3 regions of the Mesorhizobium sp. Ca11 genome follow, and region 2 is predicted to be linked to each of the others. Evidence: predicted binding sites of a transcription regulator. Region 2 holds the regulator's gene; each other region holds the start of a gene.

Region 1 (7,409 bases), on a different contig from region 2:
GGGTCGACCCCGGCTGATGCACCACCGCCATCAGCATGCCGTGTTCGGCGAGCAGGTTCAGCCACTTCAGCGCTTCCCATTTAGGCGTCGCGCCGCCGCGGCCCGTGAGGCTGCGATTCATGTAGCCGGGATAGGAAAGCAGGCGCTTGCCCGCCGAGGCGCCGCAGGTGCCGATCCTGACCGCCTTGCCGTCGGCGGTGACCCAGGCATAGACGGCTTCGCCGAGTTCGCAGGCCTTCGGATCGGTTATCGTCACTCGGATCGACGACTTGTCCCGGCCAAGCCGCATTTCGGCCGCCGGCTTGAAACGCTCGCGATCGAGAAACATCCGCCCTCCCGATGCATGTCGCCGGAAGTGTGCAACGGTTCCGGGACAACGACATGCATCAAAACAAAGACTTAAAGCGCGTCCGCAACTGACATTGTGAACGGCAACCGTCCGTGTGGTGTTTCACGCAGCCGTCGAAAGTTTTCACGCGATTTCGCAGCGCCGCGTATGCCAGCAACGGTCCGTTCATTCTTTGGCGGCTAGTGTCGGAGACTGGCCTCAGCCGATCCGCGAGCGACCGTGTTCGATCTCATCGACTACAAGGCGGTGCTGGTCATCGCCCTCATCTTCATTCCGCTCGAGCAGCTCCTGCCGCTGCATGCCGAGCAATCGGCCACGCGCCGGCATTGGCTGAACGACGTCTTCTATCTGCTCTTCAACGGCATCGTCATCAAGTTCGGCCTGTTGCTGGTGATCGGCGCTGCGATGCTGGTGGTCCCGCGCGTCCTTCCCGAGGCGCTTTCGGCCGCCGTCCGGTCGCAGCCTTTATGGCTGCAGACGATCGAGGCCCTGCTCATCGCCGATATAGGCTTCTACTTTGCCCATCGCGCCTTTCACACGGTGCCGTTCCTGTGGCGTTTTCACGCCATCCATCACTCGATCGAGGAGATGGACTGGCTGGCCGGCCACCGCGTGCATCCGGTGGATCAGATCCTGACCAAGTCGGCTTCGTTCCTGCCGCTCTTCGCCCTGGGTTTTTCCGGGGAAGCGGTTCTCATCTATGTGCTGATCTATCACTGGCAGTCGGTGTTCATTCACTCCAACACCCGCATCAAGTTCGGGCCGCTGAGATGGCTGATTGCCTCGCCGCAGTTTCATCACTGGCACCATGCCAACGAACGCCAGGCCTATGACAAGAACTTCGCCGGACAGTTGCCCGTCCTCGATCTGATCGGCGGCACCTTGTTCATGCCGCAACATATGCCGGAAAAATACGGCATCGACGAGCCGGTGCCGCAGCTCTATCACCAGCAGCTCGTCTATCCCTTCGTGACCGCGGCCGAGCCGGTCGCGCCGATCGCAGAAACGTTACCGGCGGCCGCCAAGCCGGAATGACGTCACGGAAAAACCCGCCACTGAGGGCGGGCTTTCCGGGAGGGCGGTCTTCTGTTGTAAAATTCAGGCGGCAAAGCCGCCATAGCCGCGCGCCACCGGCTTGACCGAGACGACCGGCTGCTCCGAAGGCCACAAGACGCCTGCCGTCACCGCGAAGGTGATCAGCGCATCGCGCGCGGCCTCGACCGGGATTTCTCCATTCCGCGCGGCCTCGCAGGCCTTCACCGCGGCGCCATAGCTTAGGCGGCGGCGCGACGGCGGGAACTCGGTCAGGAAATCATGCATCTCGAACAGCGAGGCGATCATGCGCTTGTGGCCGGCGCCGACGCTGAGGGCGACCGGTGTGAAGAACGTCCTGTCGTGCATTCGGACCTCGTCAGTTGGCTGCGGAGGCGGCGAGCCTCCCTGGCTGGGGAAGGACGCCACACAACGCGGCTTGCGGCGGGAGGTTCCACGCATGCCGCTGTTTTCTCAAGGATGGCGTGCTCCCCGCTGGCGCGGAGACAAATCGGGCTCTTTGCCTTGCAGTCGCTGGAACGGCCAGACAGCCTATTTCCACATGCCGCGCATGCGGGCGCCGAGGTCGACCTTGACGCCCGGCCGCTGGCGCGGGTCGTCCTTGAGCGCGGCGCTCGCCCAGGACGACTGCTCGAAGGCCGAAAGCATCGAGGCCGGGATGAAGCGCGTGCGCGAGGCATAGACGTGGCGGTCGCCGCGCGCCGCCTGGTTGTGCGGATAAAAGCGCTGCGGCACGACGAGATGCAGGCTGTCCTTGGCCCGGGTCATCGCCACATAGAGCAGGCGTCGCTCCTCCTCGATGTCCTCCTTGGTGCCGACGCCGAGATCGGCCGGGATGCAGCCGTCAACGGTATTGAGCACGAAGACGTTCTTCCATTCCTGGCCCTTGGCCGAATGGATGGTCGATAGGATGAGATAGTCCTCGTCGCGATGCGGCGGTCCGGCCTGGTCGCTTGTGGCGTCGGGCGGGTCGAGGGTGAGCTCGGTCAGGAACCGCTCGCGCGACGGATAGGTCGATGCGATCTGCTCAAGCTGGTGGAGATCGGCCCGGCGCGTGATCGCATCCTCATGGATGCGCTCCAGATGCGGCTCGTACCACAGCCTGATCCGCTCGAGGTCGGCCGGCCATTTCGCGCCGGCGCGTAAACCGCCATAGATGTCGAGGAAGACCGGCCAGTCCTGCGCCGCGCGCTGCGGCGGCCGGAACCGTGCGAGGCCCAGTGTCTCGTCCAGCGATGTCGCCATGGCGTCGACGATCTGCGAGGCGGCGGACGGGCCGATGCCCGGCATAAGCTGCAGCACGCGAAAACCGGCGATGCGGTCGCGCGGGTTCTCGGCAAAGCGCAGCATCGCCAGCATGTCCTTGACATGCGCGGCATCGAGGAATTTCAGCCCGCCGAACTTGACGAAGGGAATGTTGCGGCGCGTCAGCTCCACCTCCAGCGGCCCGCTATGGCTCGAGGTGCGGAACAGCACCGCCTGTGCCTTCAGCGCCGTGCCCGCCTCGCGCTCAGCCAGGATCGCCTGGCATACATAGTTGGCCTGCTCGGCCTCGTCGCGCACGCTGACCAGTTGCGGTTTGTGCGAGGACCGGCGCTCGGTCCACAGATTCTTGGTGAAGCGCTCGCTGGCCTCGCCGATCACCTTGTTGGCGGCGGCCAGGATCGTCTCGGTCGAGCGGTAGTTGCGCTCCAGCATGACGATCTCGGTGGGCTTTGCGAATTGTTTCGGGAAATCGAGGATGTTGCGCACTTCGGCAGCGCGGAAGGAATAGATCGACTGTGCGTCGTCGCCCACCACGGTCAGCCCGGCGCCGTCCGGCTTCAGCGCTAGAAGGATCGAGGCCTGCAGCCGGTTGGTATCCTGGTACTCGTCGACCAGCACGTGATCGAAGCGGCCGCCGAGATGCGCCGCGATCTCCGGCTCGGCCGCCATCTGCGCCCAGTAGAGCAGCAGGTCGTCGTAATCGAGAACGTTCTGCGCCTGCTTGGCCTCGACATAGGCCGCGAACAGCTCTTTCAGCTGGTCCGCCCATCCTGAGCACCAGGGGAAAGCCGAGCCAAGCACTTCTCCCAGCGGCGCCTGCGCATTCACCGCGCGCGAATAGATCTGCAGGCAGGTGCCTTTGGTGGGAAAGCGGCTTTCGGTCTTCGAGAATCCCAGCTCGTGCCGCGCAAGGTTCATCAGGTCGGCCGAATCCTCGCGGTCATGGATGGTGAAGGCCGGGTCGAGGCCGATCTGTTCGGCATAGTCGCGCAGCAGTCGCGCGCCGATGCCGTGGAAAGTGCCGGCCCAGGCCAGCGCGTCGGCGATGATTGCCGCGTCGCGCCCCAGCACCTCGCCGGCAATGCGCTCGACGCGCTTGGCCATCTCGGCCGCCGCGCGGCGCGAGAAGGTCATCAACAGAATGCGGCGCGGATCGGCGCCCTTGACGATGAGATGGGCGACGCGATGCGCCAGCGTGTTGGTCTTGCCGGAGCCGGCGCCGGCGATCACCAGCAGCGGCGCCGCCACCTTGCCGTTGCCATGCATCACCGCCAGCCGCTGCGCGTCGTTCAGCCGGCCAAGATAGGCGGGCGCCTCGAAGGACGAATCACGAGCGGCGATGTTCATCGCCCATCAAGCATCGTTTCCGCTTTGTTCGCAATAATTTCCTCGCCCCGCGCGAGCGGGAAGAGGTGGCCGCGAAGCGGCCGGAGAGGGGCAGCGCCGGCATCCACGCTTCACCGGAAGGGGCTATTCCCAATCGAAAGAGCCGCTACCGCTTCGGCTCGACCCCCATCGCCGCCGACTGGCGCCGCAAATTGCGCCTTTCGTCGCCCGGCATATCCAGCGGCGCGACGTCTCCAGGCACTTCGTCGATGATCCTCACGGCAACGCGATAGGCGGTGTAGGCAAAAAGCCCGGCAAGCAGAAGGCGGACCATAATTAGTTTCCTCGTTGCGTTCGATTGGCTCGGGATTCCAACCGGACTCGGATCGGTTGGTTCCCGCCGGTCAACGCAACCAAACCGCCACCGCCCCGTTTGCCCCTCAAAGGAGCGAACGAGAGGAGGTCGTCATGAAGAAGCTTCCTGTGCTGCTGGCTCTTGCGGCAGGGCTCGTGCTCGCCGCCTGCGACAACAGCGTGCCGCCCACCAAGGCGCCGGGCGATGAAGTCAACCAGAACCCGCAGGTCGACAAGAACCCTGTGCCGAAATCGACCACCGGCGGCGATCAGCCAGGCACACCGCCGAAGCAATAGCGCCAGGGCCGGCCTTGCCGAGATTATCGTCGGGCTGAAACGAAGAAGGCCGGCGCTGCTTGGGAGGAAGCTGGGTAGCGCCGGCCAAGCGGGAAAATCAGGCCCGCCGCACAATCCAACATAGCTGAGTCTCCGCTTCGCGTCATGGTGCGATCGCGGTAGCCGGCTATGGAGCCACCGGAAAATCACGAAATTCTGCAGGGCCCGTCATTGCGAGGCCTCCGATGGTGCGGGATTCGCTCAAGTGAGCATCCGTGGAAGACTGGCCTTCACGCCATCGCCACGCGCCGTACCGGCACGTTGGCGATCTCGATGTCCAACTGGCGCTGCGTCAGCGCCGCTTCGGCCATGATCCACCGCTTGAACAGCTCGACCTTGCGGGCGCCGACCGCCTTGATGGGGCTGACGAAATACCAACCCGCCGTGTTGGGATGGTGGACCGCGAAGGGGGCCACCAGCCGTTCGGCGCGGATGTCGCTTGCCATATAGGCGCGGTTGGCGACGGCAAAGCCCATGCCGGCATTGGCCGCTTCGTAGGACATCATGCAGCTATCGAAATAGACGCTCCTCGTTTCGCCAAGCACGAAGCTTGCGCCGGCAAAGCCCAGCCACGACTGCCAGTTCTGCGTGCACGTGTCAGAGTGTAGCAGCGTGAAATAGCGCAGATCCTCCGGCACGACCTTCGACAGCGGTTTGTCGCCCAGCACCTCATGGAAGAGTTTGCGGCTGCACACCGGCGTCAGGTCTTCCTTGAACAGCAGCTCCGACGTGAGACCGGGGAAATTGCCGTCGCCATAACGGATTTCGAGGTCGTATTCCGAAGTCGAGAATTCATGCGTGGCGTAAGAGGTCGACACCCGCATCTCAATATCAGAATATTGATGCTGGAAGGCCGAAAGCCGCGGAAACAGCCAGCGCGCCGCAAAGGTCGGCAGCACGCAGATCCGCAACACATGCGCCTGCGACTGGCCGGTAGCCTCCATGCTGGCCGCCACGATCCGCTCCAGCGCCTCGCGCACGCGCGCCACATAGGTCTCGCCCTCCGGCGTCAGCGACACGGCATTGCCGCCGCGCTCGAAGATCTTGAAGCGAAGCTGGTCCTCCAGGCTCTTGACGCGCTGACTGACGGCGGAAGCGGTGATGAACTGCTCCTCGCCGGCACGCGTGAAATTCCTGTGCCTCGCGGCGCTTTCCACGATTTTCAGCGAATTGAGATTGACCTGACTGAGCAGTCGCACGGGGTTTCGACCTTAAGCTGCGCTTACGCTACCACCAGCATTCCTAAATTTACAGGGGTAGGCGTTTAAATGACTGTTAACCAAGTGTTGCCCCCATCTTGGAGAAAATAGAATGAACGCCCATACAATTCCCGAACTGCGCTGTGCAATGAGCCGCGAGGCCATCATTGGTCATGAGACCTCCTGGAAAGTGTCGGGTTTCGGCGTCGCCCAGTATCGTCACGGTTACGACCCGGCTCTGCTTGCCGCCATCGAAGAAGCGGCGCTCAAATTGAAGGCCAGCCATGCCGTGCACAAGCACCTCGACCTCACCTTCATCACTGGTGCCGACCGCTATATTCCCGAGATCAAGGAGCTCTTGCACGACAAGCTGCGCCTGGAAAGATTGTCCGACATGATGGGAACCAAGCTCGAGCCCTATCCGCTGTCGATCGTCGGCTCGACCGTCACCTTCATGAATCCAAGGGATGGCGCGGTCGAATGGCATTGCGACGGCGTTCCGGTGACGGAGCTCATTCCGCTGTCGATCAGCGATCCTCTCATCGGCGGTCATCTGGAAATCTACTGCGACGATTCCGAGACCGGCCGCTCGATTCTGGAATCCGGCCGCGAGCTGCCGCGCAACAAGATCATGCGCATCGACCACAAGATGAATTACGCCACGCTCGGCCAGTTCCTCGGTGTGCTCCACCGCACCGCGCCGATCCAGCTCGGCGAGCGCGTCACCCTGGTGCTCAACCAGCGCTCGACGGCCAAACCCTATGTCGACGACAACCGCATGTTCTACCTCGCCGCCGACAACGACCATGACCGTGCCTGGGTGAACGAGCTGGCCGAGGATGTCTGGACCAACCAGCTGCCCGCCTACCGCCGCCATGCCGAGGAACATCCCGTGCCGCAGCCGACGGCGGAAGCGGTTTCCGGCGGGGCGAGGGAGTCTTGGTAATGACCGACGATCCGGTCGAGTGTCAGCCGCCTTCAGTGTCGCTGAGCCTCGGGCCGGTCATGCCGGAAAGCCAAAGCCTTTCCGGCGCCCGCGGCGCGGCGCTTGCCTTCGCCCTCGGCGCCGTGGCGCTGTGGGCGACCAACGCCCTGGTCGGCAAGACGTTGCTTGCCGTCTATCCGGTGTCGCAAGTGCAGTTCCTGCAATTTTGCGGCGCGACCCTGGTTTTCGCGCTGATCCGGCTCTTTCCTTCCCCTCTTGTGGGGGAAGGTGGCCGAGCGAAGCTCGGTCGAATGAGGGGTGCTGGACGGATCGCCGACGCCGGAGTTCCTTCCAACACCCCTCATCCGTCTCGGCGCTTCGCGCCGATCCACCTTCTCCCACAAGGGGAGAAGGGAAATGCCGCGCTCGCCTATCTCGTTGGCTTCCTCGGCCTGGTCGGCACCATGGTCCTGCAATATATCGGCTTCGCCTCGGCGCCGGTCATCGAGGCGAACCTTGTCGCCTATACTTGGCCGCTGATGACTGCCGCGGCGGTCATCCTGCTTGGCAGGCCGCGGCGTCCGCTGTTGCTCGGGCTGGC
Region 2 (7,409 bases):
CCGATCCCACGCCGCCGGCCAGCGGTCGCCGCCCGCGATATTGGCGCCGTTTGCATAGGCGTCATCCCAATCGACAATACGATGTCCCAGCAACGGTGTCTCCGCGATCAGGTCATTTGTTCGGCATCGCCGATTCAAAGTCAGGTGACGGTTGTTTTGACGGCAAAGCGTGCGTCTTGCCAGATGCCAGTCCGCAGGATGTCCTCCAGCATCTCGACCGCATCCCAGACATCGCGGTAGCCGACATAGAGCGGCGTAAAGCCGAAACGAATGGTGGATGGCGCGCGGAAATCGCCGATCACGCCGCGCTCGATCAAGGCACGCATCACCTGATAGCCATGCGGATGGGCGAACGACACCTGGCTGCCGCGCTCGGCGCCGTTGCGTGGGCTCTCCAGCTCAAGACCGAAGCCGCCGCATTTGGCTTCGACAAGCCGGATGAACAGGTCCGTCAGTGCGACGCTTTTTCTCCGCACGGCCCTGATGTCGACATCGTTCCACATATCCAGCGCCCCTTTCAGCGCGCGCATCGACAGCACCGGTTGCGTTCCGCAAAGGAACCGCCGGATGCCCGTGCCCGCGGCGTAGCCCTGCTCGAACGCGAAAGGCCGGGCATGGCCCCACCAGCCGCTGAGCGGCTGGCGAATGTCGCGATGGTGGCGGTTCGCGGCGTAGATGAAGGCTGGCGAGCCCGGCCCGCCATTGAGATACTTGTAGGTGCAGCCAATGGCGAAATCGGCATTAGAGCCGTCGAGATCCACCGGCAGCGCACCCGCCGTGTGGCAGAGGTCCCACACGATCAGCGCGCCGGCTTCCTGAGCCTTGCGGGTGAGCGCCGCCATGTCGCGCAGCCGGCCGGATTTGTAGTTGACGTGGTTGACCAGAATGACCGCGACGCGATCGTCGACCAGTTCCTCAATCGTCGGGGCATCGGCGCCTTCGAGCCGCAGCACCGTGCCGGGCCGCGTCGATGCGACGCCTTCCGCCATGTAGAGGTCGGTCGGAAAGCTGTCGCCCTCGGCAACGATCACCGAACGCTCGGGCCGCATTGTAAGTGCCGCATGCAGGACCTTGTAGATGTTGATCGAAGTCGTGTCGCAAACGACCGTCTGGCCGGGTTTCGCGCCGATCAGCCGTCCTAGCTGGTCACCCAGCTCGATGGGCATATCGAACCAGCCGGCGGTGTTCCAGGCGCGGATGAGATCCCGCGCCCATTCCTGCCTCGCGGCAGTCTCGATCTCGCTGAAGGCGTCCACCGAAGCGGCGCCCAGCGAATTGCCGTCGAGGTATATGACGTCTTCCGGCAAGACGAAGCGATCGCGCATGGCGCGCAGCGGATCCGCGGCATCCATCGCCTCGACTTCGGCGAGATCAGGAATTCCCCTCATTGTGCTGCCGCCTCCATTTCGATCTGGCCGAGGGGGTTGTCTCACCACCCTCGGCGACAGGGCAAGAACCTTTGGTCCTGTGTTAGCTGGTCCATAGACGGCGAAGACTGCGGATCGGAACTTCGCCAAGGTTGGCATTTTGGATTCGTTTCGTTCACGGTGCCGCGCGCTTACGGAACGAGCCGACGTGATCCCATCCGCGGCTTCGTGATCGTGTCGGCTCTTGTTTCAGCTTAACGAAGCTCCAAAATCGAGCGGAATCAATGCCGCTGTCCTACAAGGGGCGGCCAGGGCATCACCGGATGCGACATTGTTTCGGCAGCCTTAACAAATTCACTAAACTTTAAACGGTTGCGGAACACAACTGGAACAGATAGTGTTTGTTCTGGGTTTGTTTTTCTGATTCTGGTTTCAGAACCCGTGGGGGCCGCCGATGCTGACGCGCAAACAACATGAACTCCTGATGTTCATCCATGAACGCCTGAAGGAGAGCGGGATTCCTCCATCATTCGATGAGATGAAGGAGGCGCTCGACCTTGCCTCCAAGTCCGGCATCCACCGGCTGATCACGGCGCTGGAAGAACGCGGCTTCATTCGCCGGCTGCCGAACCGGGCGCGCGCGCTGGAAGTGCTGCGCCTGCCCGACTCGATCGCGCCTGGCCTGAATGCCGCGAAGAAGTTTTCGCCAAGCGTCATCCAGGGCGGCCAAGGCAATCTCAGTCGCCAGGTCAAGCCGACGACGCCATCGCGCACTCCGACGCCAAGCAATGACGACGAGGCCGCGGCGGCCGTATCCATTCCGGTGATGGGCCGCATCGCCGCCGGCGTGCCGATTGACGCCATCCAGCACCAGACGCATTCGATCTCGGTGCCGCCGGACATGATCATGGGCGGCGAGCATTACGCGTTGGAGGTCAAGGGCGACTCGATGATCGAGGCCGGCATCTTCGATGGCGACACCGTCATCATCCGCAATGCCAACACCGCAAGCCCGGGCGAGATCGTGGTGGCGCTGGTCGACGATGAGGAGGCGACGCTTAAGCGTTTCCGCCGCAAGGGTGCCTCGATCGCGCTCGAGGCTGCCAACCCGGCCTATGAGACCCGGATCTTCGGACCGGACCGGGTCAAGGTTCAGGGCAAGCTCGTGGGACTTATCCGCCGCTACTGAGCAGAACGGCTCGCCGTCTTCGCCCGAACGACAATCTATTGGGCCGGTGCGGCGGCTGGTTTTTCCGGCTGCTTATAGGGCGCCAGTCCCCTCGCCTCGCGCGTGTATTTCCGCTGCTCGTGCCAGGGTCGGTATGGTTCTACGACCGCGTAGCGGACGGTTGGCCGCGCGGTTGCCGATTGCGGATCGAAGAAGACGGCGGCGCTGCCGTCGCGCGCCAGCTGCCGCTTGGTAATGACGAGCACACGCGGATCGCGGCATGGGTTATAGGCCGTGGCGTCGTTGATGACGATGAGGTCGGCGAAACCGCAGGCCGGCCGGGCGGCGTCGCGGGTCTCGGCGAGCGCGACGATCGCGCCGGAAGGATGCCGGCCGATGCAGAGATCACCGGTGCAATAGAAGGGCGAGCCGGGCGGCAGGTCGACGGGATCGGCAATGTCCAGCATATCTCTGGCGAACCTTTCCGGCGGCACGATCTCCTCGGCTTTCAGCGCCCGTTTCCAGTTGTCGGTGGTGAACTCGTTGGAGCGCTCGCGATTGACGGCAAGCTCGCCGCCGCCGATCGGCATCGCCACCAGATGCGCATCCTCCGAGATAAGCACGTCCGGTGTGCGGACATGCGGAATGGCCAGCAGCGCAGCGAGCGCGAAAGGAACGGCGGCAAGCCTCAGCCAGGTGGTAGCCATCGTCGCGATGACCAGCGCGACCGTCGCCAGCAGCACCGACTGGATCGAGATCAGCCCCACGGCGTCGACCGGTGAGCGCTCGGAAATCCATGCCGAAATGGTGATCATCGCCGTCAGGCCTTTGCCCATGACAAAGAGGAAGGGACCGTCGAAGCCGAAGGGCATGGCCAGCGCGCTCAGCACGGCGAATGGCATGACGACCAATGAGACGATCGGCATCACCGCCAGATTGGCCAGCAGGCTGAGCGGCGACACCCGCTGGAAGTGCCAGATGGCAAACAACAATGTCGCGCTGCCCGCGATGAGCGACGTCACGGCGGCGCCACCCGCTCCAATCGCCAGTTTTCGCGATAGGAACCCGAGAAACGAACGCTTTGCCGGCGGCGCGGTCGTTTTGCCGGCGCGATAGTCGGCAAAGCCGGCATAGGCGCCGACCAGGGCGGCGGTGGCAGCGAAGGACATCTGGAAGCTCGGGCCGACCACTTCATGCGGCGAGACCAGGATGACAGCGATGGCAGAGATCGCCAGGTTGCGCATGGTCAGCGCTGCGCGGTCGAAAAGCACGGCGACCAGCATCACGCCAAGCATGATGAAGCTTCGCTCGGCCGCCACCACGATGCCGGAGATCACGAGATAGGCGGCGATCGACGCCAGCGCGATGCCAGCGGCATATTTCTTCACCGGCCGGCGCGACGAGAAATCCGGAAACAGCGCGAAGGCGCCGCGTAGCAGGACCATGATCGTGCCGGCGACCAGCGCCATGTGCAGGCCGGAGATCGAAATGATGTGGTAGATGCCGGTCCGCCGCATCGACTCGTTGATGGCTTCCGGAATGCCGGCACGAACGCCGACGATCAGCGCCGCCGCGATCTCGCCCTCGGAACCGCCGATGCTGCTCCTGATGTGGTCGGCAATTCCCTCGCGTGCGTTTTCTACGGCCGATGCCACGCGTGCGCCAAACGGCACCTCCGTTGGCGCACTCGGGGTCGGCGCGACAAGTTTCGGATCGCCCAGGAAAAAGCCACTGGCGCCGATGCCGGCAAAATAGCTGTCGAAGGAAAAGTCGTAGCTGTCAGGCCGAACCGGACCTGTCGGCGGCAGCAGCTTGGCATAGCCGGTCAGCATCGACCCGGCCGACATGCCGGACGGGATCCTGCGCGCCGACAGCCTGATGCGGTCCGGCGCGTAGCGCAGCTTCGGACGCTCCGTGGATATCAGATCTATGGTGAGCCGGACACGGCCGTTGGCCATCGCCTCGGCGGTGACGAGGCGGCCCGTCAGCCGTGTCTGGATTTCGGAACCCAGCATCGGGGTCGCCATCCGCCAGGTCTCCACCTTGGCCGCGAGAAAGCCCAAGGCGCAGAAAAACGCCGCCATGAAGACAAGGTGCGTTCTGTGCCGGGAACGCGAGACCGCCGCGCAGACCGCCATCAGGGCGACCGCCGCGAGCGGCCTGTAGAGGTCCGGCTCGGCGCTCAGCGAGAAGTAACAGATCACGCCGGCTGCCAGGAACACCGGCACCAGCAGAAAGCCGACGCCGCGGTCGAGCTCGGTGGTGGCCGCCGTGCCAATGCTTCGCCGCAGAGCAGGAAGCGAAGCGCGGCCAAGCTGTCTGCGGATCCGGCCGTCGTTGGCTGTCGGCGAGGCTGGCGGTAACGTGCCGCCCCCAGTCGGCAGAAGCCCGGCTGGCGGACGCGGCGCCGGAAGCGAAAGCGGCGTTCCCTCTTCGGGCACGGCATGAGCAAACATCAGGCGTTCGCTTACGCCTGCTGTCGTTCCCCCGCCCTCCTCCGCGCCCCGGCCACGTCCAGCCATCGGGTCTGCCCCTTGCGCCCCAGACCGCCTATGCTACATGAACGCCGGTCGCGTGGAAGTCTGCGCGAAACATGCATTTTTCAGCGCTTCCTCGAGAGTTCCATGTCCGACAAGGTCGTCACCCGTTTTGCCCCCTCGCCTACAGGCTACCTGCATATCGGCGGGGCGCGCACGGCGCTGTTCAACTGGCTCTATGCCAAGCACACCGGCGGCACGATGCTGCTGCGCATCGAGGATACCGATCGCGAGCGCTCCACCGAAGCCGCTACGGCTGCCATTCTCGACGGGCTGACCTGGCTTGGCCTCTCCTGGGATGGCGAAGCCGTCTCGCAGTTCGAGCGCGCGCCGCGTCACCGCGAAGTGGCGGAGCAGCTCGTGCGCATGGGCAAGGCTTATTACAGCTATGAGACGCCGGCGGAGCTGGAGGCGATGCGCGAGGCCGCACGTGCCAAGGGCCTGCCGCCGCGTTACAACGGCCATTGGCGCGACCGCGGCCCATCCGAGGCGCCCGCAGGCGTCAAGGGCGCGATCCGCATCAAGGCACCGACCGAGGGCGTGACGATCGTCAACGACCGCGTGCAGGGCGAGGTGCGCTTCCCCAACAAGGATCTCGACGACTTCATCATCCTGCGCTCCGATGGCGTCCCAACCTACATGCATGCCGTCGTCGTCGACGATCACGACATGGGCGTCACCCACATCATCCGCGGCGACGATCACCTGACCAATGCCGCGCGCCAGACAGTGATCTACAACGCCATGGGCTGGGATGTGCCGTCGATGTCGCACATCCCGCTGATCCACGGCGCCGACGGCGCCAAGCTGTCGAAGCGGCACGGCGCGCTCGGCGTCGAGGCATATCGCGCCATGGGCTACCTGCCCGAGGCTCTGCTCAACTATCTGGCCAGGCTCGGCTGGAGCCATGGCGACGACGAGGTGATGTCGATTAAGGACATGATCGCCTGGTTCGACATCGGCGACGTCAACAAGGGCGCGGCCCGCTTCGACTTCGCCAAGCTCGAGGCGCTGAACGGCATCCATATGCGCAAGATGGACGACCGGGCGCTGTTCGACATCTTCGTCGCCACCTTGCCCTATCTCGAAGGCGGCCCGGCGCTCGCGGCAAAGCTCGATGACCGGCGCAAGGCGCAACTGCTTGCCGCCATGCCCGGCCTCAAGGAGCGGGCAAAGACGCTTGTGGAACTGGTCGACGGCGCGGCGTTCCTGTTCGTCGAGCGGCCGTTGCCGTTGGACGAGAAGGCGGCGGGCTTGCTCAACGCGGATGCGCGCGCGATTCTGCGCGGCGCGCATGGTGCATTGTCTTCTGTTCAGGGCGACTGGAACGCCGCCTCGGCCGAGGCTTCGATCCGCGACTTCGCGCAGGCCGGCGGGCACAAGCTGGGCGCCGTGGCGCAGCCCCTGAGAGCCGCGCTGACCGGCCGCACCACCTCGCCCGGCGTGTTCGACGTGCTTGCCGTGCTGGGCCGTCAGGAAAGCCTGGCGCGCATTGGAGATCAAATCGATTAGGAGCGAGCTGGCCCAAGAAGATTGGCATTGAAAGGTATGTTTCGCAGTGCAACATTGGGCTTGGCCCAATCTGGCACGCACCTCCTAAAATGCGGTGGCGAGTTCGCGCATTCCGGTGACTTCGACGTGTCGTTTGCAGGAATTGCCTTGCCGGCATGAGGAACAAAAGGAGTTGAGAATGAGCGAAGCTGCGACAAAACCGGAACCGGGCAGCAAAAAGCGCGAGTCGGCCGCCAGGCTTGAGCTCGCCGGCAAGATGCACGAACTAAAGGTGCGAAGCGGAACGGTCGGGCCGGACGTCATCGACATCGGTTCGCTCTACAGCACCACCGGCGCCTTCACTTACGATCCCGGCTTCACCTCCACCGCGAGCTGCGAATCGGGGATCACCTTCATCGACGGCGATGCCGGCATCCTGCTGCATCGCGGCTTCCCGATCGATCAGCTCGCCGAGCACGGCGACTTCCTCGAGGTCTGCTATCTGCTGCTCTACGGCGAGTTGCCGACCAAGGCGCAGAAGGACGACTTCGATTATCGCGTGACGCGCCACACGATGGTGCATGAGCAGATGTCGCGCTTCTTCACCGGCTTCCGCCGCGACGCGCATCCGATGGCGGTGATGTGCGGCGTGGTCGGCGCGCTGTCGGCCTTCTATCACGACTCGACCGACATCTCGGACCCCTATCAGCGCATGGTCGCCTCGATGCGCCTGATCGCCAAGATGCCGACGATCGCGGCGATGGCCTATAAGTACCATATTGGCCAACCCTTCATTTACCCGAAGAACGATCTCGGCTTCGCGGCCAACTTCCTGCACATGTGCTT
Region 3 (7,409 bases), on a different contig from region 2:
AGCTCAAGCGCTTCGCCGAGACGCTGGAAAAGGTCTGTATCCAGACCGTCGAGAGCGGTTTCATGACAAAGGACCTGTCGCTGCTGATCGGTCCCGACCAGCCCTGGCTCTCGACCACCGGCTTCCTCGACAAGATCGACGAGAATTTGCAGAAAGCGATGGGGTAAACCCACATTCGGCATACCGAAGGCTCCGGAAGGAGCCTTCTTTTTTGGAGGGGAGCGCTGATCGATGGCCAAGCCAACTCTCTACGGCGCGGACTACAGCGTTTATGTGCGCATCGCACGGATGACGCTGGAGGAGAAAGGCGTCGGCTACGAGCTCGTTCCCCTCGACATCTTCGCCGCCGAAGGCATCCCGGCCTGGTATCTGGAACATCACCCTTTCGGCCGCATCCCGGCCTTCGAGCACGACGGTTTTCGACTGTTCGAGACCGGTGCGATCACGCGCTATGTCGACGAAGCCTTCGACGGCCCGGCCTTGCAGCCGGCCGACGCGCGCGGCCGCGCCAGGATGGTCCAGATCAGCGGCATGCTCGACGCCTATGGTTATCGCGCCATGGTCTGGGACGTCGCCGTCGAGCGGCTGGAGAAGGCAGCGCCGGATGAGGCGCTGATTGCCGGCGGACTGAGCCAGGCTGAGACAGTGCTCAAGGTTCTGACATCGCTGAAGGCGAAAGGGCCTTGGCTGCTAGGCGAGCAACTGACACTGGCCGACCTGCACGCGGCACCGATCGTCGCCTATTTTGTCAAGGTCGCGGAGGGGCGAAAGCTCCTTTCCCGCTTCCCCGTCTTGCAGGAATGGTGGGATCGTATCGCCGTGCGGGCAAGCTTCTCCAATGGGTGAGCTTTCTCGCCGCGACGGGGTGACTGTGGGCAGGATAGTCCGGGTCAACCACGCCGGCGAATTTGGAGCGATCAGGATCTATTCGGCGCAAATCCTTGTCGCGCGACGCTTTTCGCCTGATTGCGTGCCAGCTTTGTTGGAGATGCTTGGACACGAGCGCCAGCATTGTGCCGCCTTCCGTGCCGCCATGCCGGCGCGAAATTCGCGTCCATGCCGCGTGATGCAATTCTGGAGTTGGGGAGGCTGGTTGCTGGGCTTTCTCACTGCCCTGCTGGGCCCGCAAGGCATCTGGGCATGCACAGCCGCCGTCGAAGCGACAGTGCACCGCCATCTCGACGACCAGCTCTACTATCTAGCTGAGCGCGATCCCGAACTGCATGCCATTATCCAGTCGATCCGTGAGGAAGAGCTGGCCCATCTCCATCACGCCGAGGAGCAGTTGCTGGCACCAGGCCCGCTACTATACCTCCTGCGCGCAACGATCACCGTCGCCACGGATTGCCTCATCTGGCTGTCCACTTGGGGCGACTCCGCCAGAATGGCCCACACCCTGAAAGCGACGCGGCTTTGCTGACGCCCCTAACCTACGCCGCTTCCAGCGCCGCCTTCACCGCCGCAATGGCATCATTGGCCTTGGACGCGTCGGGGCCGCCGGCCTGCGCCATGTCGGGCCGACCGCCGCCGCCTTGACCGCCAAGCGCGGCGGACGCGACGCGCACGAGATCGACGGCGCTGAAGCGGCCGGTCAAATCGTCGGTGACGCCGACGACCACGCTCGCCTTGTTGTCCTCGCCGGCGCCGACAAAGACGACCACGCCGGAGCCGAGCGTCTTCTTGCCGGCATCCGCCAGCGGCTTCAGGTCCTTCGGCGCCACGCCACTGACCGCCTTGCCGAGGAAGCCGACGCCGGCGACGGTCTCGTTGGTGGGCGGAGCATCGGATACGGCCGGGCCGGCGCCAAGCGCCAGCTTCTTGCGCGCCTCGCTGAGTTCCTTTTCGAGCTTCTTGCGTTCCTCAAGCAATGTTTCGACGCGAGCCGGCACATCGGCCGGCGCGATCTTCAAGGTCGCCGCCGCGGCTTTCAGCCGCCTGTCCTGCTCGTCCAGATGCCTGCGCGCCGCCTCGCCGGTCAGCGCCTCGATGCGGCGCACGCCGGCCGCCACCGCGCTATCCGACAGGATGCGCACCAGGCCGATATCGCCGGTCGATTTCACATGCGTGCCGCCGCAAAGCTCGACGGAATAAGGCCGGTTTGCCTTGGCGCCATGCAGGCCGGTGCCCATCGACACGACACGCACCTCGTCGCCGTATTTCTCGCCGAACAGCGCCATGGCGCCCTCGGCGATCGCGTCGTCGACCGACATCAGCCGCGTCGTCACCGGGCTGTTCTGCACGACGATCTCGTTGGCCATGCGCTCGACCTCCTCGAGCTCATCGGCCGAGATCGGCTTGTTGTGCGAGATGTCGAAGCGCAGCCTTTCGGGCGCAACCAGCGAGCCCTTCTGCGCGACATGGGTGCCCAGCACCTCGCGCAGCGCCTCGTGAATGAGATGCGTCGCGGAGTGGTTGGCGCGCAGCCTCGAGCGGCGGGCATGATCGACCTTCAGCTCGACGGCATCACCCGTCTTGATCGTGCCTTTAGCCACCTTGCCGAGATGCACGAACAAACCATCGGCCTTCTTCTGCGTGTCCGACACCTCGATTGAAAAACCATCGCCGGAAATCACGCCGGTGTCGCCCATCTGGCCGCCGGATTCGCCGTAGAACGGCGTCTGGTTGACGACCACGGCGACCGCATCGCCCTGGCTCGCGCTGTCGATGGTCTTGCCGTCCTTGACCAGGGCCTGGACAATGCCTTCCGCCTGCTCGGTCTCATAGCCGAGGAATTCGGTCGCGCCGGTCTTTTCGCGCACGGAAAACCACACCGTCTCGGTCGCGGCTTCGCCCGAGCCAGCCCAATGCGCGCGCGCCTCGGCCTTCTGCCGCTCCATCGCGTCGGTGAAGCCGGCGATATCGACCGAGATGCTGCGCTGGCGCAGCGCATCCTGCGTCAGATCGAGCGGGAAGCCATAGGTATCGTAGAGCTTGAAGGCCGTCTCGCCGTCCAGCATGTCGCCGGCGTGCAGCGTCTCGGTCGCGTCCGAAAGCAGGCCGAGGCCGCGCACCAGTGTCTTGCGGAAGCGTGTTTCCTCAAGCTTCAAGGTTTCGGTGATCAGCGCCTCGCCGCGCACGAGCTCGGGATAGGCCTGGCCCATCTCGCGCACCAGGGCCGGCACCAGCTGCCACATCAGCGGCTCCTTGGCGCCCAGCAGTTGCGCATGGCGCATGGCGCGGCGCATGATGCGGCGCAGCACATAGCCGCGCCCCTCATTGGACGGCAGAACCCCGTCGGCCACCAGGAACGAGGTTGAGCGCAGGTGATCCGCGATGACGCGGTACGACGCTACGTTCTCCTGGCTTGGCCCCTGCCCGAGCGCGGAGGACGCGGCGTCGATCAGATGCTTGAACAGGTCGGTCTCGAAGACGCTTTCGACGCCCTGCAGGATAGAGGCCATGCGCTCCAGGCCCATGCCGGTGTCGATCGAGGGACGCGGCAGGTCGATGCGCTCTTCCTTGGTCACCTGCTCGTATTGCATGAACACCAGGTTCCAGAATTCCAGGAACCGGTCGCCATCCTCTTCCGGGCTGCCGGGCGGTCCGCCCCAAATGTGCTCGCCGCGATCGATGAAGATTTCCGAGCACGGGCCGCAGGGGCCGGTATCGCCCATTGCCCAGAAATTGTCCGAGGTCGGGATGCGGATGATGCGATCGTCCGAGAAGCCGGCGATCTTCTTCCAGTAAGCCGCCGCCTCGTCGTCGGTGTGATAGACGGTGACGAGCAGCTTGTCCTTCTTGAGGCCGAAACCCTTGGTGATCAGGTTCCACGCAAGCTCGATCGCGCGCTCCTTGAAATAGTCGCCGAACGAGAAATTGCCGAGCATCTCGAAGAAGGTCAGATGGCGCGCGGTGTAGCCGACATTGTCGAGGTCGTTATGCTTGCCGCCGGCGCGCACGCTTTTTTGCGCCGTAGAGGCCCGCGTATAGGGACGCTTCTCAAGGCCGGTGAAGACGTTCTTGAACTGCACCATGCCGGCGTTGGTGAACATCAGCGTCGGATCGTTGCGCGGCACCAGCGGGCTGGAGGCGACGATCTCGTGGCCCTCCTTGCGGAAGTAGTCGAGGAATGTCGACCGGATGTCGTTCACGCCACTCATTGCATACTGCCTTTTTCGCAAGAACCGCCGGCCCGGCCGGCGGCAAATGGGCTTTGGTGTTTCAGAAGATAGATTGGCCTTTTAGCGATAGCTCTTGTGCCTGTCCAGAAACACGGAAAACAGGCGTGTCGCTCAAAACTGCGCAAGCGGTTTTGGGAAAACGACAGGCACAAGCATGTACCAAAGCGCATTGCCTGAATTCATTGCAGCGCGACGCGCTTTGGGCCGATTGGCGGACGAGCGGCGGCTCAGCCCCGCCCGCACAACGCAAAACCGCCGGCACGAAGGCCGGCGGCTCGGGTTACGCAATACAAGAACTCGATTACATAAGCATAAGGCGATAAACCAGGATTGCGGCCGAACTCCGGCTAAGCCAACCAACTATCCTCGGGCGCCTTTGGATCGCCCCGGAGCGCAAAATCCCAGGGTAAACGCACTTTACAGGGCGCCGGCTTCATCCTCGAAACCGTCGTCGCCGCCTTCGGAGCCGCCGTTCTCGAGGAATTTCTCGGCGATCAGTCCGGCATTCTGGCGCAACGCAAGCTCGACCTCACGTGCCGTGTCGGGATTGTCGCGCAGAAACAGCTTTGCGTTCTCGCGACCTTGGCCGAGGCGCTGGGAATTGTAGGAGAACCAGGCGCCCGACTTCTCGATGACGCCGGCCTTGACGCCGAGATCGATCAGCTCGCCTGTCTTCGACACGCCCTCGCCATACATGATGTCGAACTCGACCACCTTGAAGGGCGGGGCCAGCTTGTTCTTCACCACCTTGACGCGGGTCTGGTTGCCGACGACCTCGTCGCGGTCCTTGACCGAGCCGATGCGACGGATGTCGAGGCGCACCGAGGCGTAGAATTTCAGCGCGTTGCCGCCGGTGGTCGTCTCGGGCGAGCCGAACATGACGCCGATCTTCATGCGGATCTGATTGATGAAGATGACCATGGTGTTGGAACGCGAGATCGAGGCGGTCAGCTTGCGCAGCGCCTGGCTCATCAGGCGAGCCTGAAGACCGGGCAGCGAATCGCCCATCTCGCCTTCGATTTCAGCGCGCGGCGTCAGTGCCGCCACCGAGTCGACGACCAGCACGTCGATGGCGCCCGAACGCACCAGCGTGTCGCAGATCTCCAGCGCCTGCTCACCGGTGTCGGGCTGCGAGATCAAAAGGTTTTCGAGGTCGACGCCAAGCTTGCGGGCATAGACCGGATCGAGCGCGTGCTCGGCATCGACGAAGGCGCAGATACCGCCCTTCTTCTGAGCTTCCGCCACCGTGTGCAGCGCCAGCGTCGTCTTGCCCGAGCTTTCCGGCCCGTAGATCTCGATGATGCGGCCGCGCGGCAGGCCGCCGACGCCGAGCGCGATGTCGAGGCCGAGCGAGCCGGTCGGCACGGTTTCGATCTCGACCACCTGCTCGTTGGCGCCGAGCCGCATGATCGAGCCCTTGCCGAAGGCGCGCTCGATTTGCGACAGCGCCGCGTCCAGAGCCTTTGATTTGTCCACTGCCTTATCCTCTACAAGCCGCAAAGAATTCTGAGCCATGATACATCACCCCTTGGTCGTCAATGAAGGCCGGACAATCCGTGATCCCTGCTTGTTTTGTACCTTTTTTGTTCTCATTTGGCAAGGGGCAACAAATATCTGAAAAATAATCAATATCTGGATTTGTTCTACTTTTGTCTCACCAGGGCTGGTGCGGATATATCCCCTTGAAACATGTAACATGAAGTGCTATGTGTTGTCGCATGAGCACGACCCCTAAACCCGAAACCCTCAAATCGTTCCTCGAACGGTTCCCGACCGATGATTCGTGCCTCGATCACCTCATGGCGACGCGGTATGGCAAGCGGCACGTTTGCGCCAAGTGCGGCAAGGAAGCCAACTTCCACCGCGTGAAGTCGCGCCGTTGCTATGAGTGCGATTTCTGCGGCTATCAGGTCTACCCAACCGCTGGCACGCCGTTTGAAGCCACGCGCACATCCTTGCGCGACTGGTTCACCGTCATGTTCCTGTTCTGCTCTTCCCGCAACGGCGTGTCGGCCAAGGAAGTCCAGCGCACAATCGGCGTCACCTACAAGACGGCTTGGCGCATGTGCAACCTGATCCGCCAGTACATGGGCTATGTCGATGGCGACACGCCGCTTGGTGGCAAGGACGGCGGCATCGTTGAAGCCGACAAGATGTTTTACGGCGGCACGGACAAGATGGGCGAGGACGACAAGATGGTCGTGTTCGGCGCCATCGAACGCGGCGGCGAGGTCATCACCCGCGTCCTGCCGGGCCGTGGCCGCAAGCATGTGATGCCGGCGATCTTCGCTTGGGTTAAGCCCGGTTCGCGCATCGCACGGATGAGACCGGCGCGTTCCGCGAGTTGTCAGAGCTTAGCTACCTGCATGGCACCGTGAACCATCGTTCCGGCGAATACGTGAACGGTGCCGTCCACACCAACAACATCGAGGCTTTCTGGTCGCACGTTAAGCGCTCTATGCGCGGGACTTACGTTGCCGTTTCTGAGAAGTGGTTGCAGACTTACCTTTGGGAGTTCGAATTCCGGCAGAACCTGCGGAAGCATCCGCACTTGATGCTTGACCTTTTGCTGCAATCGTTCCCGCGCCCGGGATGGTAAGCGGTGGCTTTGTAGCCATCGCGTGTAGAAGTCTGTCAAAGCGGTCTGTCGTCTCGTCCATCTTGCGTCCCATGTTGCCGTAACGCGCATTGTACGTGATAGTTACCAATAGGGGAAATGGGGCAACGTCATTTTGATGTCTAGTGATCGGAACAGTGCGATGACCGTAGGTATCGCAACGGCGTCTGTGTGCATCGTCTTGGCTGCAATAATGGGATGGCAGCTATCATCCCAACATATCCAATACGATAAGCAGGCCGACCATTACGCCGAAGACTTTGCATCCCACTCCAATGAGGAAATATTGAAATCCTGCGGCGCTACGGCCGGCCTCGACCTCGTAAAATGCCTTCGTCAGGAACTTGAAGCCGAACGAGACACCAAGCGCGGCGAGGCCGATCTGGCAGCACAACAGAAGGTAGCCAAATGGTCCCTTGGCGCTTTCATCATATCCGGGCTCTCTCTGCTTTTCACCGCTGGCGGCGTTTGGTTGGTCTATTTGAACCTTGGTGAAGCTAGAAAGGTTACCGCTCAATCCGTCACCGCCAACGAACATGCCGTCAGGTCTAGCGCCCATGCCCATAGAATGGCTCAATTGGGTTATCGCGAGGCCCGCGCCGCCAATGCCATCGCCAAAGACGCCAGTGAGAAGGAGCTTCGGGCGTACCTCGCGGTTGCGCCAAAGGGCG

The links. Region 2 encodes LexA, which represses DNA repair genes until DNA is damaged. Its sites were predicted from a motif close to TGTTCNNNNTGTGTTCNG; they were not measured.
Region 1: a site for LexA is predicted at 4,041-4,058, ahead of LB538_RS16380 (ATP-dependent helicase). Genes of this name have one in related genera too.
Region 3: a site for LexA is predicted at 5,695-5,712, ahead of recA (recombinase RecA). Genes of this name have one in related genera too.

Annotation. Positions count from the first base shown of each region.
Region 1 covers NZ_JAIUHU010000008.1:152,725-160,133, forward strand. The annotation lists gene LB538_RS16365 (hypothetical protein) at 1-328, opposite strand, end outside; gene LB538_RS16370 (sterol desaturase family protein) at 569-1,384, shown strand; gene LB538_RS16375 (DUF982 domain-containing protein) at 1,448-1,750, opposite strand; gene LB538_RS16380 (ATP-dependent helicase) at 1,934-4,015, opposite strand; gene LB538_RS16385 (hypothetical protein) at 4,161-4,328, opposite strand; gene LB538_RS16390 (hypothetical protein) at 4,463-4,645, shown strand; gene LB538_RS16395 (LysR substrate-binding domain-containing protein) at 4,915-5,883, opposite strand; gene LB538_RS16400 (hypothetical protein) at 5,996-6,829, shown strand; gene LB538_RS16405 (DMT family transporter) at 6,889-7,409, shown strand, end outside.
Region 2 covers NZ_JAIUHU010000011.1:116,533-123,941, forward strand. The annotation lists gene LB538_RS20045 (alpha/beta hydrolase) at 1-93, opposite strand, end outside; gene kynU (kynureninase) at 141-1,388, opposite strand; gene lexA (transcriptional repressor LexA) at 1,822-2,556, shown strand; gene LB538_RS20060 (ComEC/Rec2 family competence protein) at 2,592-5,057, opposite strand; gene gltX (glutamate--tRNA ligase) at 5,160-6,584, shown strand; gene gltA (citrate synthase) at 6,763-7,409, shown strand, end outside.
Region 3 covers NZ_JAIUHU010000001.1:51,686-59,094, forward strand. The annotation lists gene LB538_RS00290 (NADP-dependent isocitrate dehydrogenase) at 1-167, shown strand, start outside; gene LB538_RS00295 (glutathione S-transferase family protein) at 232-846, shown strand; gene LB538_RS00300 (demethoxyubiquinone hydroxylase family protein) at 839-1,420, shown strand; gene alaS (alanine--tRNA ligase) at 1,431-4,100, opposite strand; gene recA (recombinase RecA) at 4,539-5,636, opposite strand; partial or broken gene LB538_RS00315 (IS1595 family transposase) at 5,840-6,720, shown strand; gene LB538_RS00320 (hypothetical protein) at 6,881-7,409, shown strand, end outside.